DNA from 2 places in the Priestia sp. YIM B13491 genome. Region 2 is predicted to be linked to the other one. Evidence: riboswitches for the same ligand, from Rfam matches in the RefSeq annotation. Region 2 holds a riboswitch; the other holds the start of a gene.
What was found. A riboswitch is a leader RNA that binds a small molecule or an ion and turns the genes downstream of it on or off. The one in region 2 is predicted to bind cyclic di-AMP.
Positions count from the first base shown of each region.

Region 1: another riboswitch for cyclic di-AMP. It lies ahead of ACFX4E_RS04995 (potassium channel family protein); the one in region 2 lies ahead of ACFX4E_RS04315 (dicarboxylate/amino acid:cation symporter).

Region 1 covers NZ_JBHZOR010000001.1:973,382-982,578, forward strand. The annotation lists gene ACFX4E_RS04965 (sensor histidine kinase) at 1-531, opposite strand, end outside; gene ACFX4E_RS04970 (response regulator transcription factor) at 528-1,199, opposite strand; gene ACFX4E_RS04975 (S1C family serine protease) at 1,422-2,696, shown strand; gene ACFX4E_RS04980 (peptidyl-prolyl cis-trans isomerase) at 2,693-3,595, shown strand; gene ACFX4E_RS04985 (Lrp/AsnC family transcriptional regulator) at 3,870-4,325, opposite strand; gene ACFX4E_RS04990 (carboxymuconolactone decarboxylase family protein) at 4,446-4,904, shown strand; cyclic di-AMP (ydaO/yuaA leader) riboswitch at 5,020-5,164, shown strand; gene ACFX4E_RS04995 (potassium channel family protein) at 5,289-5,948, shown strand; gene ACFX4E_RS05000 (TrkH family potassium uptake protein) at 5,952-7,271, shown strand; gene ACFX4E_RS05005 (YjcZ family sporulation protein) at 7,598-7,678, shown strand; gene ACFX4E_RS05010 (YjcZ family sporulation protein) at 7,867-7,953, opposite strand; gene ACFX4E_RS05015 (tetratricopeptide repeat protein) at 8,128-8,625, shown strand; gene ggt (gamma-glutamyltransferase) at 9,034-9,197, shown strand, end outside.
Region 2 covers NZ_JBHZOR010000001.1:845,284-854,480, reverse strand. The annotation lists gene ACFX4E_RS04320 (aspartate aminotransferase family protein) at 1-1,295, opposite strand, end outside; gene ACFX4E_RS04315 (dicarboxylate/amino acid:cation symporter) at 1,404-2,639, opposite strand; cyclic di-AMP (ydaO/yuaA leader) riboswitch at 2,820-2,974, opposite strand; gene ACFX4E_RS04310 (NAD(P)/FAD-dependent oxidoreductase) at 3,579-5,048, opposite strand; gene ACFX4E_RS04305 (ATP-binding protein) at 5,267-6,667, opposite strand; gene ACFX4E_RS04300 (YjcZ family sporulation protein) at 6,821-7,006, opposite strand; gene ACFX4E_RS04295 (hypothetical protein) at 7,094-7,519, opposite strand; gene ACFX4E_RS04290 (hypothetical protein) at 7,509-7,670, opposite strand; gene ACFX4E_RS04285 (DUF4397 domain-containing protein) at 7,885-8,640, shown strand; gene ACFX4E_RS04280 (YpmS family protein) at 8,672-9,197, opposite strand, start outside.

The DNA of each region.
Region 1 (9,197 bases), 130 kb from region 2:
GCTGAATAGAAATACAATTGAAATTACAAGAAGCAGCTGTTTAAATAGAGTAGAAGTGAGCGCGTTGCGATACGTATCCCACGAAAATGAAAGTAAAAAAGCAGGCTGTCCGTTTACACTTACTTTTCGTATTACATAAAAAAGCGTCCGGTTGCCAAGATCTTTTTCATAGCGAGCGACGATTTTTTGCTGATTGATTGCATCTTCCTGTGCTTTTCTCAAAAAGTCTTGAGGCAACACCCGTGATGAAAAATAAGAGATATCCGCATGTTCAGGCAATAAAATATGATCCACGGTTCGATTGCCAAGTGTTGGTTCACTGTCTTCATTGCTAAAGTAGTATTCACCTGAGCGGCTTGGCAGGCCGTATTCTTTTAAAATATGCTGTTCATTTTCAATAGTGGTATAAATTTCATTCGTGAAGAACTGCCTGAGCGTCGTTGGGAATAAAATAGCGAGCAAAATTGAAATAAGCAGTAAAATACCGGAGATGACGAGCCAAATTTGAAATGCAAGCGACTTGTTTTTCATGCTTTCATCATCCGGTATCCATATCCGTAAATCGTTTCAATTCGTGCTTGCGGCATTTTTTTACGCACGCGCCTTACTAAATCATCCACCACTCGGTCTGTGCCAAAATAATCTTCTCCCCAAATGAGATTCAGCAGCTGCTCCCGTGAAAAAGCCTGTCCAAGGTCTTTTGAGATAGTGACAAGAAAATCAAATTCTTTAGACGTTAAATCAATCGGCTTTCCATCTTCACTGACTGTACGGGTATGTAAATCGATCTCATAAGGAGTCAGCGTAATGGTATCGGTTTTCTTTTGATTGGAACCATATACGCGGTTTAGCAGTTTGTTTGCTCGAATAACTAGTTCACGAGGCAAAAAAGGCTTTGATAAATAGTCGTCGCTGCCCATTTCAAGCCCAAGAACCCGGTCAATATCGGCATCGCGGGCTGAGATAAAAATAACAGGCACTTGCGGCGTTTGCTGCTTGATTTCGCGAATGAGCTGATACCCGTCAATGTCAGGCAGCATAATATCTAAAATCCACAGATGCGGAGGAGTTGCAATCATTTCTTTGGCTTCCGTGCCGTTAAAAAATGAGCGAACGTCCCAGCCTTCTTTTTGAAGGTAAAGGGTTAAAACTTCGTTTAAATTTTGTTCATCCTCTACTAAATATAGTGTAAAGCTCAAATTTGACACCTTCCTCTGAATATATGAAAATTAAGGTAAATAAAGCATATTGCGCCATCTATGCGCGTGTCTTTAAAGGTCTATGTACCCGCTATTATACTACGTGTTTGCTGTTATAAAGAAATTTTTCACAATTTCACACATTGTTTTGATACTTATCCCAAACTTTTATTTTATAGTATAGATAACATAAAATTTGCTACGTTAAAAGGAGTGTTTTTCATGGATCCACGTGATTATGAAAGAGAGCAAGAACGAAAAGAAGAATACGAAAATCGCCAGCAGCGCTACGATCAGTATCAGCCTGCGTCATCATCACAGCCTCCAAGAAGACGCTTATTTCCAGTGATTGCATCTTCTATCGCCGGAGCAGTACTTGGAGGAGGAATTGTGTTATACGGTGCTCCCCAGCTGGGGTTAATGGATTCAGCTGATACGCAAACAGCGAATCAAACAACGCAGACTCAAACGGCAACAACAACGAGCACAACGCCTCGAACAGTAAGCACAACCGTCAATCAGTCAGATCTTGTTTCAGTTGTAAATAAAGTATCAGCTGCTGTTGTAGGCGTGAACAATATTCAGCAGCAAACAAATCCATTTTCTGGAGATACCCAAACGCAAGAAGCAGGAACGGGTTCCGGTGTTATTTTCAAAAAAGAAAATGGAAAAGCATACGTTGTGACCAATAACCACGTTATTGACGGCGCAAGCGAAGTAGAAGTGTCACTTTCAAACGGACAAAAAGAAAAAGCTAAAATTGTCGGAGCTGACGCGCTAACGGATTTAGCGGTGCTTGAGATGTCTGACAAAAATGTTGAACAAGTGGCGAAGTTCGGGAAATCATCGGATTTAGTAGCGGGTGAAACGGTGCTTGCAATCGGAAATCCTCTTGGTGAACAATTTTCTCGTACGGTCACACAAGGTATTGTGAGCGCAGCAAAACGCTCTGTCCCTATTTCAGAAAATTGGAACGTAGATGCAATTCAAACGGATGCGGCGATTAATCCAGGAAACAGCGGCGGTGCACTTATCAATTCTTCCGGTGAAGTAGTCGGCATCAACAGTATGAAAATTTCAGAAGACAATGTAGAAGGCATCGGCTTTGCTCTTCCAAGTGATGAAGTGCAGCCGACGATTGAACAGCTGATGAAAAACGGAAAAATAACGCGTCCATATATGGGGGTAGGTCTTCAAGATGTAGGTCAGCTTTCAGCTGCAACAAAACAAAACCAGCTAGGCCTAACCAGCGATACGTCTGAAGGAGTTGTCGTAACGACGGTTGAACCATTCTCTTCTGCTTCTGATGCAGGTTTACAATCAAAAGACGTGATTGTTGCCATCGATGGAAATGAAGTCAAAACATCCAGTGATTTACGTCAATATCTATACACAAAACGCAAAGTAGGAGACACGGTAAAATTAGACGTGTATCGAAATGGAAAAAAACAAACTATTTCTCTGAAGCTTTCAGAGCAGCAGGATAACAATGGATGAGTTCAACACCGTTAAAGCTGCTGCTAGCAGTATTAACAGCGTTCGGATTTTTAACCGGCTGCGGAGGGAAGCATTCAAACACGATGTTTCCTTCTGTAGAAATTAGTCAGCTATCTTCTACCAAAGAACTGGCAGCGTATGAGGGAGGCAAGGTGACAGGAGCTGAATTCAACCGTTTTTTAGCCGTTGAAGGGTTCTTAAATCCAGATGCTCCGCTAAATGATACAAGCTACCGCAAAGAGTTATTGCGGCAGCTTGTTATGCAAAAAATCTTAATTTCGCATCTAAAGACAAGCGATAAAGTACAAAAACAAGTCGAGGATATGTGGAAGCAAATTAAACGCTCATATGACCAGGATACAAGAAAACAAGGTTATGAAGTGTTAAATATTCGTTCCAGTGATGTAACCAACCAGCTAACGAATCAGTTTAAATTAGAAGAATATTTCCGTAAACAAATTACGTCTGATGAACTAACTGCTTACTATAAACGTATTGAAAACGATCTAACGCGTGTAGCTTTTACGCAGCTGGCTTTTTCCACTTTACATGATGCCTCTGCCGCTGCGGCTGAACTGCAAAAGGGAATATCCCTTCAAGACGTTCAAAAAAAATATGCTGATGTCCAGACAATCAGCAAAATAGAGAATGCTGGTAATCTAAAGCTTTCAAGTCTATCTCCCTCTTTTATAGATGTTTTAAAAAAACAGCACATCGGAGAGAGTAGTGAGCCCATTAAAATGGGTAAAGTCTATTACATTTTTATTTTAAAACAAAAAGATAAAAAAACGGAATCAGAAGTCAAAGAAGAAATGATGAAAGAACTTGTTTTGAATCATATCAACCGCTATATCCAGGATGAACTGCCAAGGTTTCACGTGACGTTCAACCTTAGGTAGTTCCCTTTTATATAGATTGATTGTTTTCAAAAAACAAGCAGGTAAAAGAGCTTTCTATTAATAGAGAGCTCTTTTACATTTTTAAGTAGACAGAAATGTCGGCACCTGATAAAATGAAGTTGTAAAACTTTCATTATTCGGAAAATTTATACCCTCCAGCTTTGGAGGGTTATTTTTTATGCTGTTGGACGAACAAAAGAGCTTGGGACAAAAGTAGTTTAGTGGAAAGAAGATCCGAACGATGAATCGTTCGGATTTTTTCGTTACGTTTCAATCACTTTTCATCTTTTAAATGACTCAATAACGCAGGAGCCATCTCTACGTGAGAAAGGGCGATGTGTGAAATCGTTTTGGCATAAGGTGTAATTTCGTTAATAAATTGTTCGAGTACGTGCAGGTGAGGAAGCTGAAGCTTTGTAATAAAGCAGGCTTGCCCGGCGATGCGTTCACAGAATAAAGCGTAGGGATAATGAGAAATAAATCGTTTAAAACGCTCGTGCTCGCCGTTTTTCATCGTTACTTCAATAAAACACGACACGGGCAGGTGCAGCTTTTCATAATCAATATCAATCGTATACCCTTTTATAACACCAAAGCTCTCTAGCTGCCTTACTCGCTCTGCCACCGAAGGAGGAGACAAGTTAATTTGTTTTCCTAGCTCTCGTAAGGAAAGGCGGCTGTTTTGCTGCAGCGCCTGCAAAATCGATAAATCAATTTCATCAATTTTCAATTGAAAACCTTCTTTCTCATTAACGTTTCATTTGATTAGTAATAGTAGATAAAATGTTTTATATGTAATCTGAAATTTCCATTTTTCTTACTATAATAATTAAAAAGGAGTGAGTAAAAAATGGCAAGAGTTTTGTTAGCAAACGAAGAGGGAACAAATTTTGAAAAAGCATTGAATTTAATTCCGCATGTAAAAAGATTGTATGATGAACTTTACAACACGCTTTGGAACAGCGATATAGTAGAGAGAGAGACTAAGGAAAAAATAAGGCTTTATCTAGCAGGTGTTAACGGCTGTGAGACATGTATGAGCATGTCATATGTAGGCGATGAGACGCTTAATCAAAAAGTGTTAAGAGAAAAAGAGCTGGAAGAAAAAGATCGACTGCTGTTTCGATTTATTGATGTATACCGAGTGCGTCCAAGGGAGTTGACCGATGCTGATATGGATCAATTAAAGAAATTTTACAGTGATACGCAGCTGTTAGAGCTTTTAGCTGTTATTAATTTATTTGATCAATTTCACAAAATGATTGTCAGTTTAGATTTATATGATTTTTGCAGCTTGCAGGGCAAGTGAGGTCTTCCCTAAAAATATCTTGACAGACAAAATTCACAGGAGTAAGATAGCTTTCGTGAAGTGAAACGTATCATGAATCGAATCGATTATTCTAAAAAATAGATCATAGACATTTGAATAAAAATCGCTTAATCCATTACGGAGCGGAGGACCCATTATTTACGCACATATTGTGCTTCGGGGTGAATCCTTAAAAAGGTAGGGTTACTCTTAAAACCCGAACCCGACAGCTAACTTCGCAAGCGTTTTGAGGGGGAAGAGTGTGAAAAAACACAGGAGCCTTCCTGTGTTTTTTTGCGCTTTTTTTAAGAAAAAGATGTAATTTTTTAGAAAAAGTATAAGCTAAGAGAACACACAGCAGTTGAAGAAAGGAATAAATACATTATGAAAAAACAGTTTGCTGTATTGGGATTAGGTCGTTTTGGAGGCAGTTTGGTTGAAGAGTTTGCTAATCTGGATGTGGATGTGCTCGCTATTGACCGCAATCAGGAGGTAGTAAATAAATTTAGCAACTCAGCTACATATGTTGTGCAAGCAAACGCGATTGATGAAGCTAGCTTAAAGGGGCTAGGTATTCGCAATGTTGATCATGCTCTTATTTCGTTTGGGGATGATATCGAAGCAAGCGTTCTCGCAACGATGCTTTTAAAAGATATGGGCGTTAAGCAAGTATGGGTAAAAGCAGTGAATATGTATCATCAAAAAGTGCTGGAGAAAATAGGAGCAGACAAAGTCATTCATCCTGAGCGTGATATTGCTAAACGTATTGCTCATCACGTAGTGTCAGAAAAAATCATTGATTACATTGAATTATCAAAGGATTATAGTATTGTCGAAATTGTCGCCTCTAAGAAACTTCATAATAAAACGCTGTTTGATTTAAACATTCGTGCCAAGTACGGCTGCAACATTATCGGCTTTCAGCGAAAAGACGGGGAAATGGTGATTTCGCCTACCGCGCATGAAATAATTGAACAAGGAGATATGCTTATTGTTATCGGACATAACCGCGATTTGAACCGTTTTGAAGAAGAAGGAGTTTAACTCATGAAAAAACAAATCATTAAACTCACCCCTCCGCAGCTGCTTGTCTCCATTTTTGGCGGAGGAATTATTATGGGTGCTCTTCTATTGATGATGCCTTTTTCTACTACTGAGCCAATCCGATGGGTAGACGCCCTTTTTACATCTACTTCCGCTATGACAGTGACCGGCTTAGCCGTCGTAGATACAGGTACGCGTTTTACCGTCATCGGTCAAACGATCATTATGCTGTTAATTCAAATAGGCGGTCTTGGCATTATGTCATTTGCCGTGTTGATTTTTATGATGCTAGGTAAAAAAATTGGATTTAAAGAGCGTATGCTCGTTCAGCAGGCATTAAATCAAACAAGCGTCGGCGGAGTTGTCCTGCTAGTTAAAAGGCTGTTTATCTTTTCATTTTTAATTGAGTTTATTGCACTTATTTTTTTAGCGATACGCTGGGTTCCGGAATTCGGATGGTCTAAGGGGCTGTTCTTTAGCTTGTTTCATTCAATTTCAGCTTTTAATAACGCAGGGTTTGGACTACTGTCTGATAACTTAGTACAGTATGTTGGAGATCCTATTATTAACATAACGATTTCTTTTTTGTTCATCATTGGCGGGTTAGGGTTTACCGTTCTTGCTGATATGTGGGTGAAAAAATCGTATAAAAAACTAACGTTGCATTCAAAAATTATGATTATCAGCACGTTTGCGATTAATGTGATTGCCATGCTTTTTATTTTTTTCTTAGAGTACAGCAATTCGCATACGCTCGGAAATTTATCATTAGGAGACAAAGTATGGGCTTCTTATTTTCAAGCAGTAACGACAAGAACCGCTGGATTTAATACAATTGATTTAGCTCACCTGCATGATGCAACGGTCTTTTTAATGGTCTTATTAATGTTTATTGGTGCAGGAAGTGCGTCAACAGGAGGCGGTATTAAACTAACAACGTTTGTGGTGATTGTTTTTTCTGTATGGGCATTTTTACGAAGCCGGGAAGATATTGTGCTGTTAAAGAGACGACTTCTTCCTCTTCACGTGTTTAAGGCACTAGCCATCACGATGATTTCAATTATGTTTGTATTTGGGGCCATTTTCCTGTTAAATATTTCGGAAAACCTTCCGTTTGTAAAAATTATGTTTGAAGTTGTTTCAGCGTTTGGAACAGTAGGTTTATCAATGGGAGCAACTCCTGAACTTTCGTACTTTGGACGCGTAATTATTATCTTTATCATGTTTTTAGGAAAAGTGGGGCCATTAACGCTTGCGTTTTCATTATCTAAGCAAAAGCGCGAAGCTGTTCGTTATCCAAATGAAGATATAATGCTAGGGTAGAAAAATCGCCTTCGATAAGGCGATTTTTTTATATTATTTATACGTTCAAGACATATAAGAGGTTACGCACAAAACAGTTGCGATGAATAAAAAGAAGGCAAAGACAAGAACAATGGGCAATTTGGAATGTCGGCGCATTAAAGGTCCCCCTTTTTTATAGTAAAAAATCTCTTACTATATATAACGAAAGAAACAAAAATATGATTCACTTTTTTTGGCGGAATTTGAAGGTTTTTCTCATTGGAAAAATCCGCACCCCTGTCCTAAACATTTTGCCAAGCTGTTGCATACACTAAAAGCAGATAATAGGAAGTGAGGGATGGTACGTGGGAAAACAAAATTTTGCGTTAATCGTTGTGTTATTTGTTTTACTTGTTATTGTAGGTGCGTCTGGCTTTCGCTTTTAAACGTTAACTTTATTTACGCATAGCCCCCGTCAAAAAGGGCATACTAGGCGGAAGTAAAAACCAAAAATTTCTTCAATATTGCCGAACAATGAGTTCCTCTACTCATTCATCTAATCGGTATGTAGCCATGCGAAAGCATGGTTTTTTTTTGAAATAAGAGGATGAATGATGTTCATCCCCTCTAGAAATTAGTAGTAGCAAGAACACCCTACGATTACTAATAGAATAAATAAAACAACGATAAATGAAAAACCAAAACCGCCTTTTGCGCCCATATGTGTAACCTCCTTTAGTAAAAGTCTCTATATCCTATGTACTAATTGGGTTAAGTGATTGAGAAATTTGCCTATTTTTTAACGGTAACGATCTTTTGAGAAGAATGAAGAACACTTACTTTTTTCATTTGTGCAGAAATCCTTTATGATAAAGAGGAAAAGGAGGGCAAAGTGGTGGGAATACATGTAGAATACGTCATGAATCAGCTAGAAGAGGGAAAGTGGAGAGAGGTCAAACGCGAAATTCAACAAGAAATGAAGAAAAAACCTCAAGCATCTGATTTGTACTGTTACTTAGCGGTTTGTTTAGCAAAGCAAATCGAAGAATCAATTATCTTTGAAAAAATGGTATTAAATTTAGAAATGGACCGAGCTCTTCATCAGGCACTAACATTAAATCCATCTTCAAGCTTGGCGCACTTCGTTCGAGGAATAAAATACCGGGAAACTCCGCTTATGTTTGGAGGGAATTACGAAAAATCGCTGTCTTATTTGCAGCGGGCGCAAGATCTTGGTTTTGAAGGGATTATGCTGCCGCTCGAACTCGCCAAAACCTATATTCAATTAAAAGAAATGGAAAAAGCGAAAGAACAAATCGCCTATGCCCGGGAAATCAATCCTACTCACGGAGATATTAAAAAAGTCGAAGACATGCTGCAAACAGGACGGTGAATCAAAAGTCCTGTTTTATTTTTGGTTTTGAGGAAACATATGCTGATTTTCATAAAGAATTGCTTTTTATATAATAATAAGAATATTTATAAAAATTTTAAGAAATGCATGTAAGTCCAACGACTTCTTAACTGCTAGATTTTCTACATTATTAGAGCGTTCAGTCTACATAATTCCAAAAATAGTAAGAAACTATCAGCCTATGGATAAATTGTTGGAAAATATAGATAATTGTAAATGAATAGAGAAAAAGGTAAACATGCAATTAACTAAAAAAGCAAAGGTCTGATTTACTTTGCTTTTTATTTATACATATATGTAAAAAATATCATAATAAGCCAATTTATTCTTTGTGAAATCCATCGTTTCAGACGATGTGAAATAATGTATTTGAAGGAGGAGACCCAGATGAAGGTTATGAAGATGTTGGTTATTGCATTATTTAGTTTAAGTTTAGTTGTCACACCAGCTGCTGCTGAAGTTCCGGGTGTCGACCATTCAATGAAACGAGGTGCTACACAAGGAATTGTAGCGGCATCTCACCCACTGGCTGCTGAAGCGGGAAGGAAAGT
Region 2 (9,197 bases):
AGCAGATCGACCGCTTCATCAAGTTGACGATGAGTAATCGTAAATGGTGGCGCAATAATAATACCGTCTCCCTCGACTCCGTCTGTTCCTGCTTGCGAAGGATAAAGGAGAAGACCATTTTTTTGGGCTTTACTTATTACGCGCGCCGTCATATTTTCAGAGGATGAAAAAGGCTCCTTCGTTTTTGGATTTTGCACAAGCTCAAGACCAACTAATAAGCCTTTACCACGTATGTCCCCAATGATAGGGTAAAGAAGCTGAAGTTTCTTCAATTTCCCTACTAAATAGTCTCCTTTCAGCGCTGCTTCTTGAACAAGATCATGCTTTTCAATATAGCTTAAAACAGCTATCCCTACAGCGGATGACAGCGGATTAGCGCTTAGCGTATGTCCGCTCATAATTAATTTGGATCCGTTCATAATAGGTTCAATCGTTTTGCTGCTAGCTAACGTAACGGCTATTGGTGTATATCCTGCTCCCACTCCTTTTCCAAGCGTCATAATGTCTGGTTTAACTCCCCAGTGCTCATATGCAAACATCACGCCTGTACGCCCAACTCCCGTCATGACTTCATCCGCAATCCATAACACATCATATTTATCACAAATTTCTCTTATCACTTCATAATAGCCAGGAGGAGGTGTAAGGGCTGCTCCGGCTGCTCCTACAATGGGCTCGGTAATAAAAGCAGCAATATGTTCAGGGCCGGTTCGTTTGATAACTGTTTCCAATTCGTGTGCACAAGCAAGATTACAGGATGGATAGGTTTGATGAAACGGACATCGATAGCAATAAGGAGGCGAAACCGAAGGATAATCTTCAAGCAAAGACGAAAAGCGTTTTCGTCTTCCAACGTGCCCTGACATAGACAGAGCTCCTATTGTAATACCGTGATAGCTCATCCAGCGTGACAAAACCTTTGTTTTGGTTGGCTTTCCTTGCTCTTGAAAATGCTGAATTGCCGTTTTCATAGCCGTTTCAGTCGCTTCTGTCCCGCTGTTAACAAAAAAGCTCCACTGGAAATGATTGCTGCTTAATTCACATAGTTTCTTAGCTAAGGCTTCTGTTGGATCACTTGTAAACTGCGACCGATATACAAACGCAACTTTCTGTGCCTGATCGGTCATCGCATCAATAATTTCTTTTACGCCGTGTCCGATACTTGCTGTAACTGCCCCCGACGAAGCATCTATGTACCTTTTTCCATCTTGGTCGTACAAATAAATTCCTTTTCCATATGAAATAACTGGGTAGTCGTCGTCGAGCAGCGGCTTTATTACATGAGTTTTATTCATTTCCGCACTCTCCTTTCAAACATACACTCTTATTAAACTGTATGCTGAAACGAAGAGTTTCTTGCCAATAAAAAAAGCCCTAGCATATAGCTAGAGCTTTTACGCTTATTAAGCTGATTGCGTTACAGATTTATCGATACGCTTTGCTTCTGACTCAGCCACAATAACGGCACACGCAGCGTCTCCCGTAATATTTACAGATGTACGAAGCATGTCAAGCAAGCGATCAATTCCAATAATCAATCCGATACCTGCTACAGGCAAGCCAACCGAACTCAATACCATTGCTAGCATAATGAGACCAACTCCCGGCACACCTGCTGTACCAATACTAGCAAGCACCGCTGTCAATACAACCGTCACAAGAGCACCCAGCGACAGGTCAACGCCGTATACTTGTGCAATAAAAATAGTCGCTACACCTTGCATAATTGCCGTCCCGTCCATGTTAATGGTAGCACCTAACGGCTGAACAAAACTGCTGATGGACTCCGGGACACGAAGGTTTTTTTGAGCCACATTCATTGAAATCGGAAGCGTTGCATTACTGCTTGATGTACTGAATCCAACTGTCATCGCAGGAGCAAAACCTTTAAAAAATTCAATAGGGTTACGTCTCGCCATAAGAGCGACTGATCCTCCATATGTTACAATCGAATGGATAAACAGTGCGAGCACGACTACAATCATGTACAGCCCCATCGCTTTAATTGCCTCCCAGCCTTGACTTCCAACCGCGGTTGCAAGAAGTCCAAATGTTCCGTAAGGAGCAAACTTCATCACTAGATTTACAAGATACATCATCAATTCATTGCCTTGCTCAAGTAAATTGTAAAGCCCTTTTGTTTTATTTCCAAGCATCGTAATACCAAAACCGATAAAGATAGAGAAAACGATAAGTTGAAGCATATTCCCTTCAGCCATCGCTTGGATTGGGTTGACTGGAATCATATTTAAGAATGTCTCTCCAACCGGCGGTGCTTTTTCGGCTTCAAAAGAAGCGTTTTTTGTATCAAAAGATCCAAACGTACCCGGTTTAATTGCATACGCTAAAATTAAACCAATAATAATAGCAACGGTTGTTGTAACTAGGAAGTAGGAAACTGTTTTAGCCCCGATTCTTCCTAGTTTTTTAGGATCTCCTAAACCTGCTACACCTAACGTGATAGAGAAAAACACAATTGGTACAACAAGCATTTTAATTAAGCTTAAGAAAATTTGGCCAAGCGGTGTAAACAAGTACTTGTCCAGCGGAGCAAAAGCACTTGGAGCAAAAGCATTGATCAACACTCCCACAACAGCACCAGCAATTAGCGCGATAATAATCTTTGTCGATAGCTTCATAGATTTACCTCCCGTAAATAAATTATATTAGAATGATTCTAACTACCATACTTATTTTACCATGCATTGAGAGCGATAACACTCAAAATATACAATATATTAAAAATTTTCAGATTAATAGTTTAGGAATATTTTTATCTATACAAAAAACCATGAGAATATCATGGTTTCATAGACCTGTTATTCCCTCACTGAATGCTTACGGAGTTAGCTGTCGGATTCGGGTACGTGAGTTACCCTACTTGATTTATTCAAGATTCACCCCAAGTACACTACGCACAAATATGGGTCCCCCGTTCTCTTATAAAACAAAAGAGATTAAGCAAATAATTTTCTTTAATATTTTTGCATGATAATAATTCTTACTTTAATTAAAATTCATTTTATATGTTTCTGTCAAGTTTTTATTCAAAAATAATGCAGGGTTTTATCATAAAAAGTTGAGCATTGTTATATTTTAAAATATTTACATCATATTTCAATAAACCACAAACAGTTATTTAACAAGACTTAAAATCTAATAGATAAAAAATTAATTCAAAAAATAGTTTGTAAAGTGAACTTTCTTTTCATTAAATTACATTCATAAATTTGCATAATTATTCTAACATCCGCGTACTTTACTGCTTTCATAAATATTTTACTCAACAAAAAAATAACTCTTTCCAACTGTTGATTTTATCCTTGTATTGCTTGATATAAATTCTCTAAAATTTTACTGAATTTGTTGATAGAAATAAATGGACATTGTCAATTCGCCTTATTCTATTTAATTCTGCTCACGATAGAAATATGGATCCCCTAATACCTTTTAAAAAAGGAGCGAGTAATTATCATATAAAACTATCGGAGTTGGAGGGGTATAAGTTCTTTACTTTTTACTTATTCGCTTTCGTTATTTAACACATATAAAAAAAGAGGCCGTGACGGCCTCTTTTTTTATACAGTAACAGGTTCAGAACTTGCTTTGCGATTCTTTAATTTTTCAACAATGTCACGCGCTACCCACACACCGCACGCACTTGCCTGCGCAAGTCCTCGCGTAATACCAGCTCCGTCTCCTCCCACGTATAAACCGGAAATTTCAGTTTCAAACTTATCATTTAACTTCGGACGGGCTGAGTAAAATTTCGCTTCCACACCGTAAAACAGCGTATGTTCAGATGCTAACCCAGGCGTTACATGATCCAGTGCTTCTGTCATTTCAATTAAGCTTTTCATCGTATTGTAAGGAAGCACTAAGCCTAAGTCACCCGGTACAGCTTCTTTTAACGTTGGTTCTAAAAAGCCCTCTTTAATTCGAGTCGCTGTTGAACGACGGCCCTTTAAAATATCTCCATACTTTTGAACAACTAAGCCCCCGTTTGACAGCATATTAGCTAATCTTGATACTTCGTGCGCATATTCGTTCGGCTGATCAAATGGATCCGAAAATTTATGAGAAACAAGCAGCGCAAAGTTCGTATTTTGACTTCCAAGCTTCGGATCTTTGTATGCGTGTCCATTTGCTAACATAATACCTGAATGATTCTCTACTACCACATGTCCTGAAGGATTGCTGCAAAACGTTCTAACTCTTGTACCTACGGACGTATTGTAAATGAATTTCCCTTCGTACAAGTGCTTGTTGATTTCTTCCATAACAACGTTGGATGTTTCTACTCGAACGCCGATGTCCACTTGATTGTTAATCATTTTTAAACGACGTTTTTTTAGTAAGTCGCTCATCCACTTCGAGCCGTCTCGACCTGGTGAAACCACCACTTTATCAGCCGTAATTCTTTCACCATTTTTCAATTCAATACCGCGCACGATATGCTGACCATCTTCTTTTTCTGTTATTAAATCGGCTACTTCCGTTTTATACTGCATATCAATTTTTTCTTTTAAGTATTCATAAATGCTTTTTAAAATTTCTAAATTTTGCTCTGTTCCTAAATGACGCACTTGGGCACGCAATAGCTTTAATCCTGCTGCGTATCCGCGTTTTTCAATTTCACGAACTTTATCAGTTAACGGATCCGTAATCGTATCGGTTGCTCCGTGTTTTAAATTAATTTCATCCACGTATTTAATTAAATCTACCACCTGTGATTCAGACAGATAATCCGTCATCCAGCCTCCAAATTCACTTGTGATATTAAATTTTCCATCTGAATATGCGCCGGCTCCACCGAAACCATTTGTGATAGAACAAGCAGGCAAACAGCCAGCAAACTCTTTTTTGCCAACCGCAGGCGGACATTTTTCAATTTTTTTCTGAAGAATCGGACAATTACGTTGATAGATATCGTGTCCTTTATCGATTAATAAAATAGTTGCTTCCGGTAATTTTAACGTTAACTCATAGCAAGTAAAAATCCCAGCGGGTCCTGCCCCTACCACAATAACATCATAATTTGAGTTCATTGTACATTCTCCCATCATCTTTTTTCTTCGGGTAAAAGATAAAAGTTATTGACCGAATTTTCTTTTTTTTATTATCATTCGGTTATTTTCTAGCCATTTGATAATATATCAAAAACAAACCCTTTAGTCAACAATATACACGAACATTAAAATAAAAAAATAAAAAAACATTCGCTTTTATTTCGATCAAATAAAAACCAGTGAACGAATAGCAAGCGCTATGAAATGTTCACTGGTTCTTTAATATACGGAAGAGCAATTTCTACTTTTGTTCCTACTCCTACTTTACTCGCAAATGAAATATGCCCTTGATGCTGTTCGATTATTCGGTAGCTAATCATTAACCCTAGCCCCGTTCCTGTTTGTTTCGTAGAATAAAACGGTTCACCTAGCCGGGCTAAAGATTGCTCATCAATTCCACAGCCTTCATCCTCGATAATGACCATGCCGTATTCATTTCTTTTCTCAACGGTGACTTTAACTGTACCTTTGCTCATTGACTCAAGCGCATTTTGAATTAAATTAATAAAAACTTGTTTAAGCGCATTTTCTTCACAAAAGATTGTAATCTCATCACTAATTTCATTAATAATACGACAGTTTTTATAATTGGCGTGTGTATCTAATAGTAATGTCACGTGACGGATGATTTGATTGAGACTTTTTGGGTGGTATGAATTTTCAATTTTAGGCTTGGCCAGCGTTAAAAATTCTTGAATAATGGATTCGACGCGATTCAATTCTTCAAGCATAATATCATTGTATTCTTCATTATACTGTTTTGATGCTTTTAACAGCTGAATAAACCCTTTAATCGCCGTCATTGGATTACGAATTTCATGTGCTACTCCTGCCGCTAACTTGCTCACCATTGTAAGCTTTTCAGATTTGCTTGCCATTTCATCATATTTTTTTCGATCCGTTACGTCGCGAATAATATACTGAATGGCATCCTGTCCTTCAAACTTAATTTTGGTTGCCGAAGATTCAATAATGACGACTCCTTTTTTAGTCAATAGTTTCACATCAACACGCGGCCTCACCGACATTCCGTTCATTAGCTGAACCATTCGTTCTTTTACGATTTCTAAATGTTCGGGATGAATAAAATGAAGCCAAGGACGCCCGATATACTCTTCTTTTTTCTCGCCGCCAAGAAGTTTAACACCAGCGGGATTCAAATATTGAATTCTGCCTTCTCTTGTTACAATAAATGCATCTTGGCTTTGCTGGACAAACTGCTTATATTGCTTCATTTTCCGAATGACTTCCTCTTGCTTTTCAATACTTGAGGAAAACTCTTTCCACTGAACAACTAAGAGCGGAATATCCCCTTCCGTGCGCTGAATATGGATGTGCATCGGAAACTGCTGATCTACTTTTTTCTTAAGTAAAACAACTTCTTCCTCTTGCTTTCTTAACGGTTCCACTTCATGCTTTTCAATAAAAAAGCGATTTGGCTCTTCAAATACATTACAGGAAAGAAGTCGTTCCTCCGTCGTTTTAAAAAGGTGGCAGCACGCTTCATTTAAAATTTGGATATCTCCATCCATATTCATTACGAGCATTGGTGTAAATGACATTGAAAATAGCTGTTGAAATACTTTTTCCTTTTCCATATATTCACCTTCGCTTATTGAGTTACTAGCTATAGTATAATATGGTAAATGTTGATTTGGCAAAATTTTTTTATTATTTAAACAATTTATATGTAAGTTTGTCCTTTTCCATCTGTTATAAAAAGCTCGCACATGCGAGCAAATGAGGCCTAATCAGCAAAAACAAGTACAGCCAATGATGATTAATAAAATAAATAGCACAACAATTAATGCAAATGACTGGCCCGTTCCACAATGATGATAACCGCCAATTGGATAGCTAATTGGATAATGGCAAGTATCATACAGGTGGTGATAGCCTCCGTGATGGCATGGGTCGTAACAATCGTAGTTATACATAGCAATCTCTCCTCTTGTTTTTTTCATTTCGTACACTGTACTTTATATGCGTTAGTTGATTGTCCTGTATGTGCATTCGCCCATTTTTCACTTTCTCTTACGCCATATTCGCCTTTTAGGCTGCAGCGTATACGAAAACAACAAAAGTAAAATACTTCCCATCACCAGTAACGTAGTAAAATTTTTCATAAACTCAATAATGACCCCTATATACGGGAGATGGTATGCGTAGCTTCCAATCACTTTAAAAGAAGCAGGCAAAGAATCTCTTTGAGCTGTAACCAGTACATCAAGCTCTTGATTATGGGCCAGTACAAGTTCATTTTTTGAAGAAGATGATTCGTCTCTAAAGACAACTATATCTCCGCGATGCAGGTGGTGATAATCCGTTTCTTGAACGGTCACGGTGAAACCAAATAGGCTTGGAACTGTACTAACAAATACAAATGTAAAGCAAATTGCATAAAGAACAAGTACATATCGAAACGCGGAAAACATACATTTATTGATCATAGGTAATCAGCTCAATTCGCTCGGTTACTTTATTTAGCACGGGGGTAATGTGATTAAATGAAGTAGAGCGCTCTGTAAATTGAATTAAAAGTAGCAGCAGTAAAAAACTTAACATAATTAACCGTAGCATCCGAGCATAAAAATCGCGCATGCTCTCACTCCTTTTTCCTATACTAAATTCGGTCGTACAATAAGCCTTCAGTCAATAATTTGATTCAGTATATGCACATAGAGGGCATTTGGCTCATTGTTTCTTCTTGGAGGTCTCGGGAGTGATCAGTGATCGGCATAAATTATGAGTTTGAGCATATGTTTGGTTACGTATGGAAATGTTTTTATACTCCGACAATAAGGGAGCTGAACATATGGCTAATTATTCCTTTGATCAATATATTAAAAAAGCAATGAAATACGATTTTCTAGCTAACTACTATAAGTATAGTGATCCATCTAAGCATATTCATTATTATCAAAAGCATTTGTACTATATCCAGCAGGCCATCTTAACTTCTTCTGAAAATACGAATCTGCGCGTAAATCCGCCGCAAATTCGTATACTTCACGCTTCTCCAGATTCTCCATCTGTAGATATTTATATTAACAACAAACGAGTGATTCGCAATTTAACTTATAAACAAGAAACAGATTATATTGAATTACAAGAACCTGGAAGATATACAATTTCTATTTATCCCGCTGGAGAAACGGGAAGACCTGTTTTAACGGAATCATTTACATTTGAAGGAAACCAAAATTACACGGTAGCGGCGGTAGATGAGCTAAACAAGCTTGATTTATTATTTATCTATGACAATACGGATGTGCCAAGTGGAGAAACAAAGCTTCGATTTGTTCATCTTTCTCCTGATGCTCCTGCTGTGGATATTGCGGCTAGAGGCGGAGACGTCATTTTTTCTGGAGTGCAGTTTAAAGAAGTCACAAAATATTTGCCTTTGTCCCCCATGCATGTTCAACTTAGTGTGCGCATAGCAGGAACCAAAAATGTAGTACTCGAAATCCCGGCACTGAACCTTCGTCCGAATCGAACATATACGGTATATGCCGTCGGATTTGCTAAGAACCGTCCTGCATTAGAAGCACTGATTTCCCAAGATCGTTAACGAAAAAAACCTTCCAAATTGGAAGGTTTTTTTATTCACTGCGCGAAATTAAACGTACGCGAATATCATCATTTTTTAAATCAAACTTTTGTACTTTTACAGCAAAATCACTCTCTAACTTCATCTGCTGTAACGCTACGTATACTGATTCATTCTTTGGATCGATCGTTACCCATTCTGGTAGCGCAAAGTTATTATTTACGTATCGAAGCACTGTGCGGACAGGAAGCTGCAGCTTTCCAACAGAAAGCGACTGCTGTTCAAGCACAATATCTCCATTTTTTTGTACGATTGGATCAAATGTCATTCGAATATTAATATCATCGCCGAATACTTGAATCGTACCGTCTACTCTTACTACATCAGTAAGAGTAATTTTGTAGTTAAGCGGCTGATTCTTAAATTCTTTTTTTAAATATTTATCAATCAGTACATTTAAGTCGGCTTTTTTAGCCAAAATTGTTAGTTCTGCGTCTCCTTCTACTTTTTCAGAGGGAGTTGGATTGGCCTTGTCAACCGGTTGAAAAATAAACGCAATAATAAGGATAGCCCCTAGA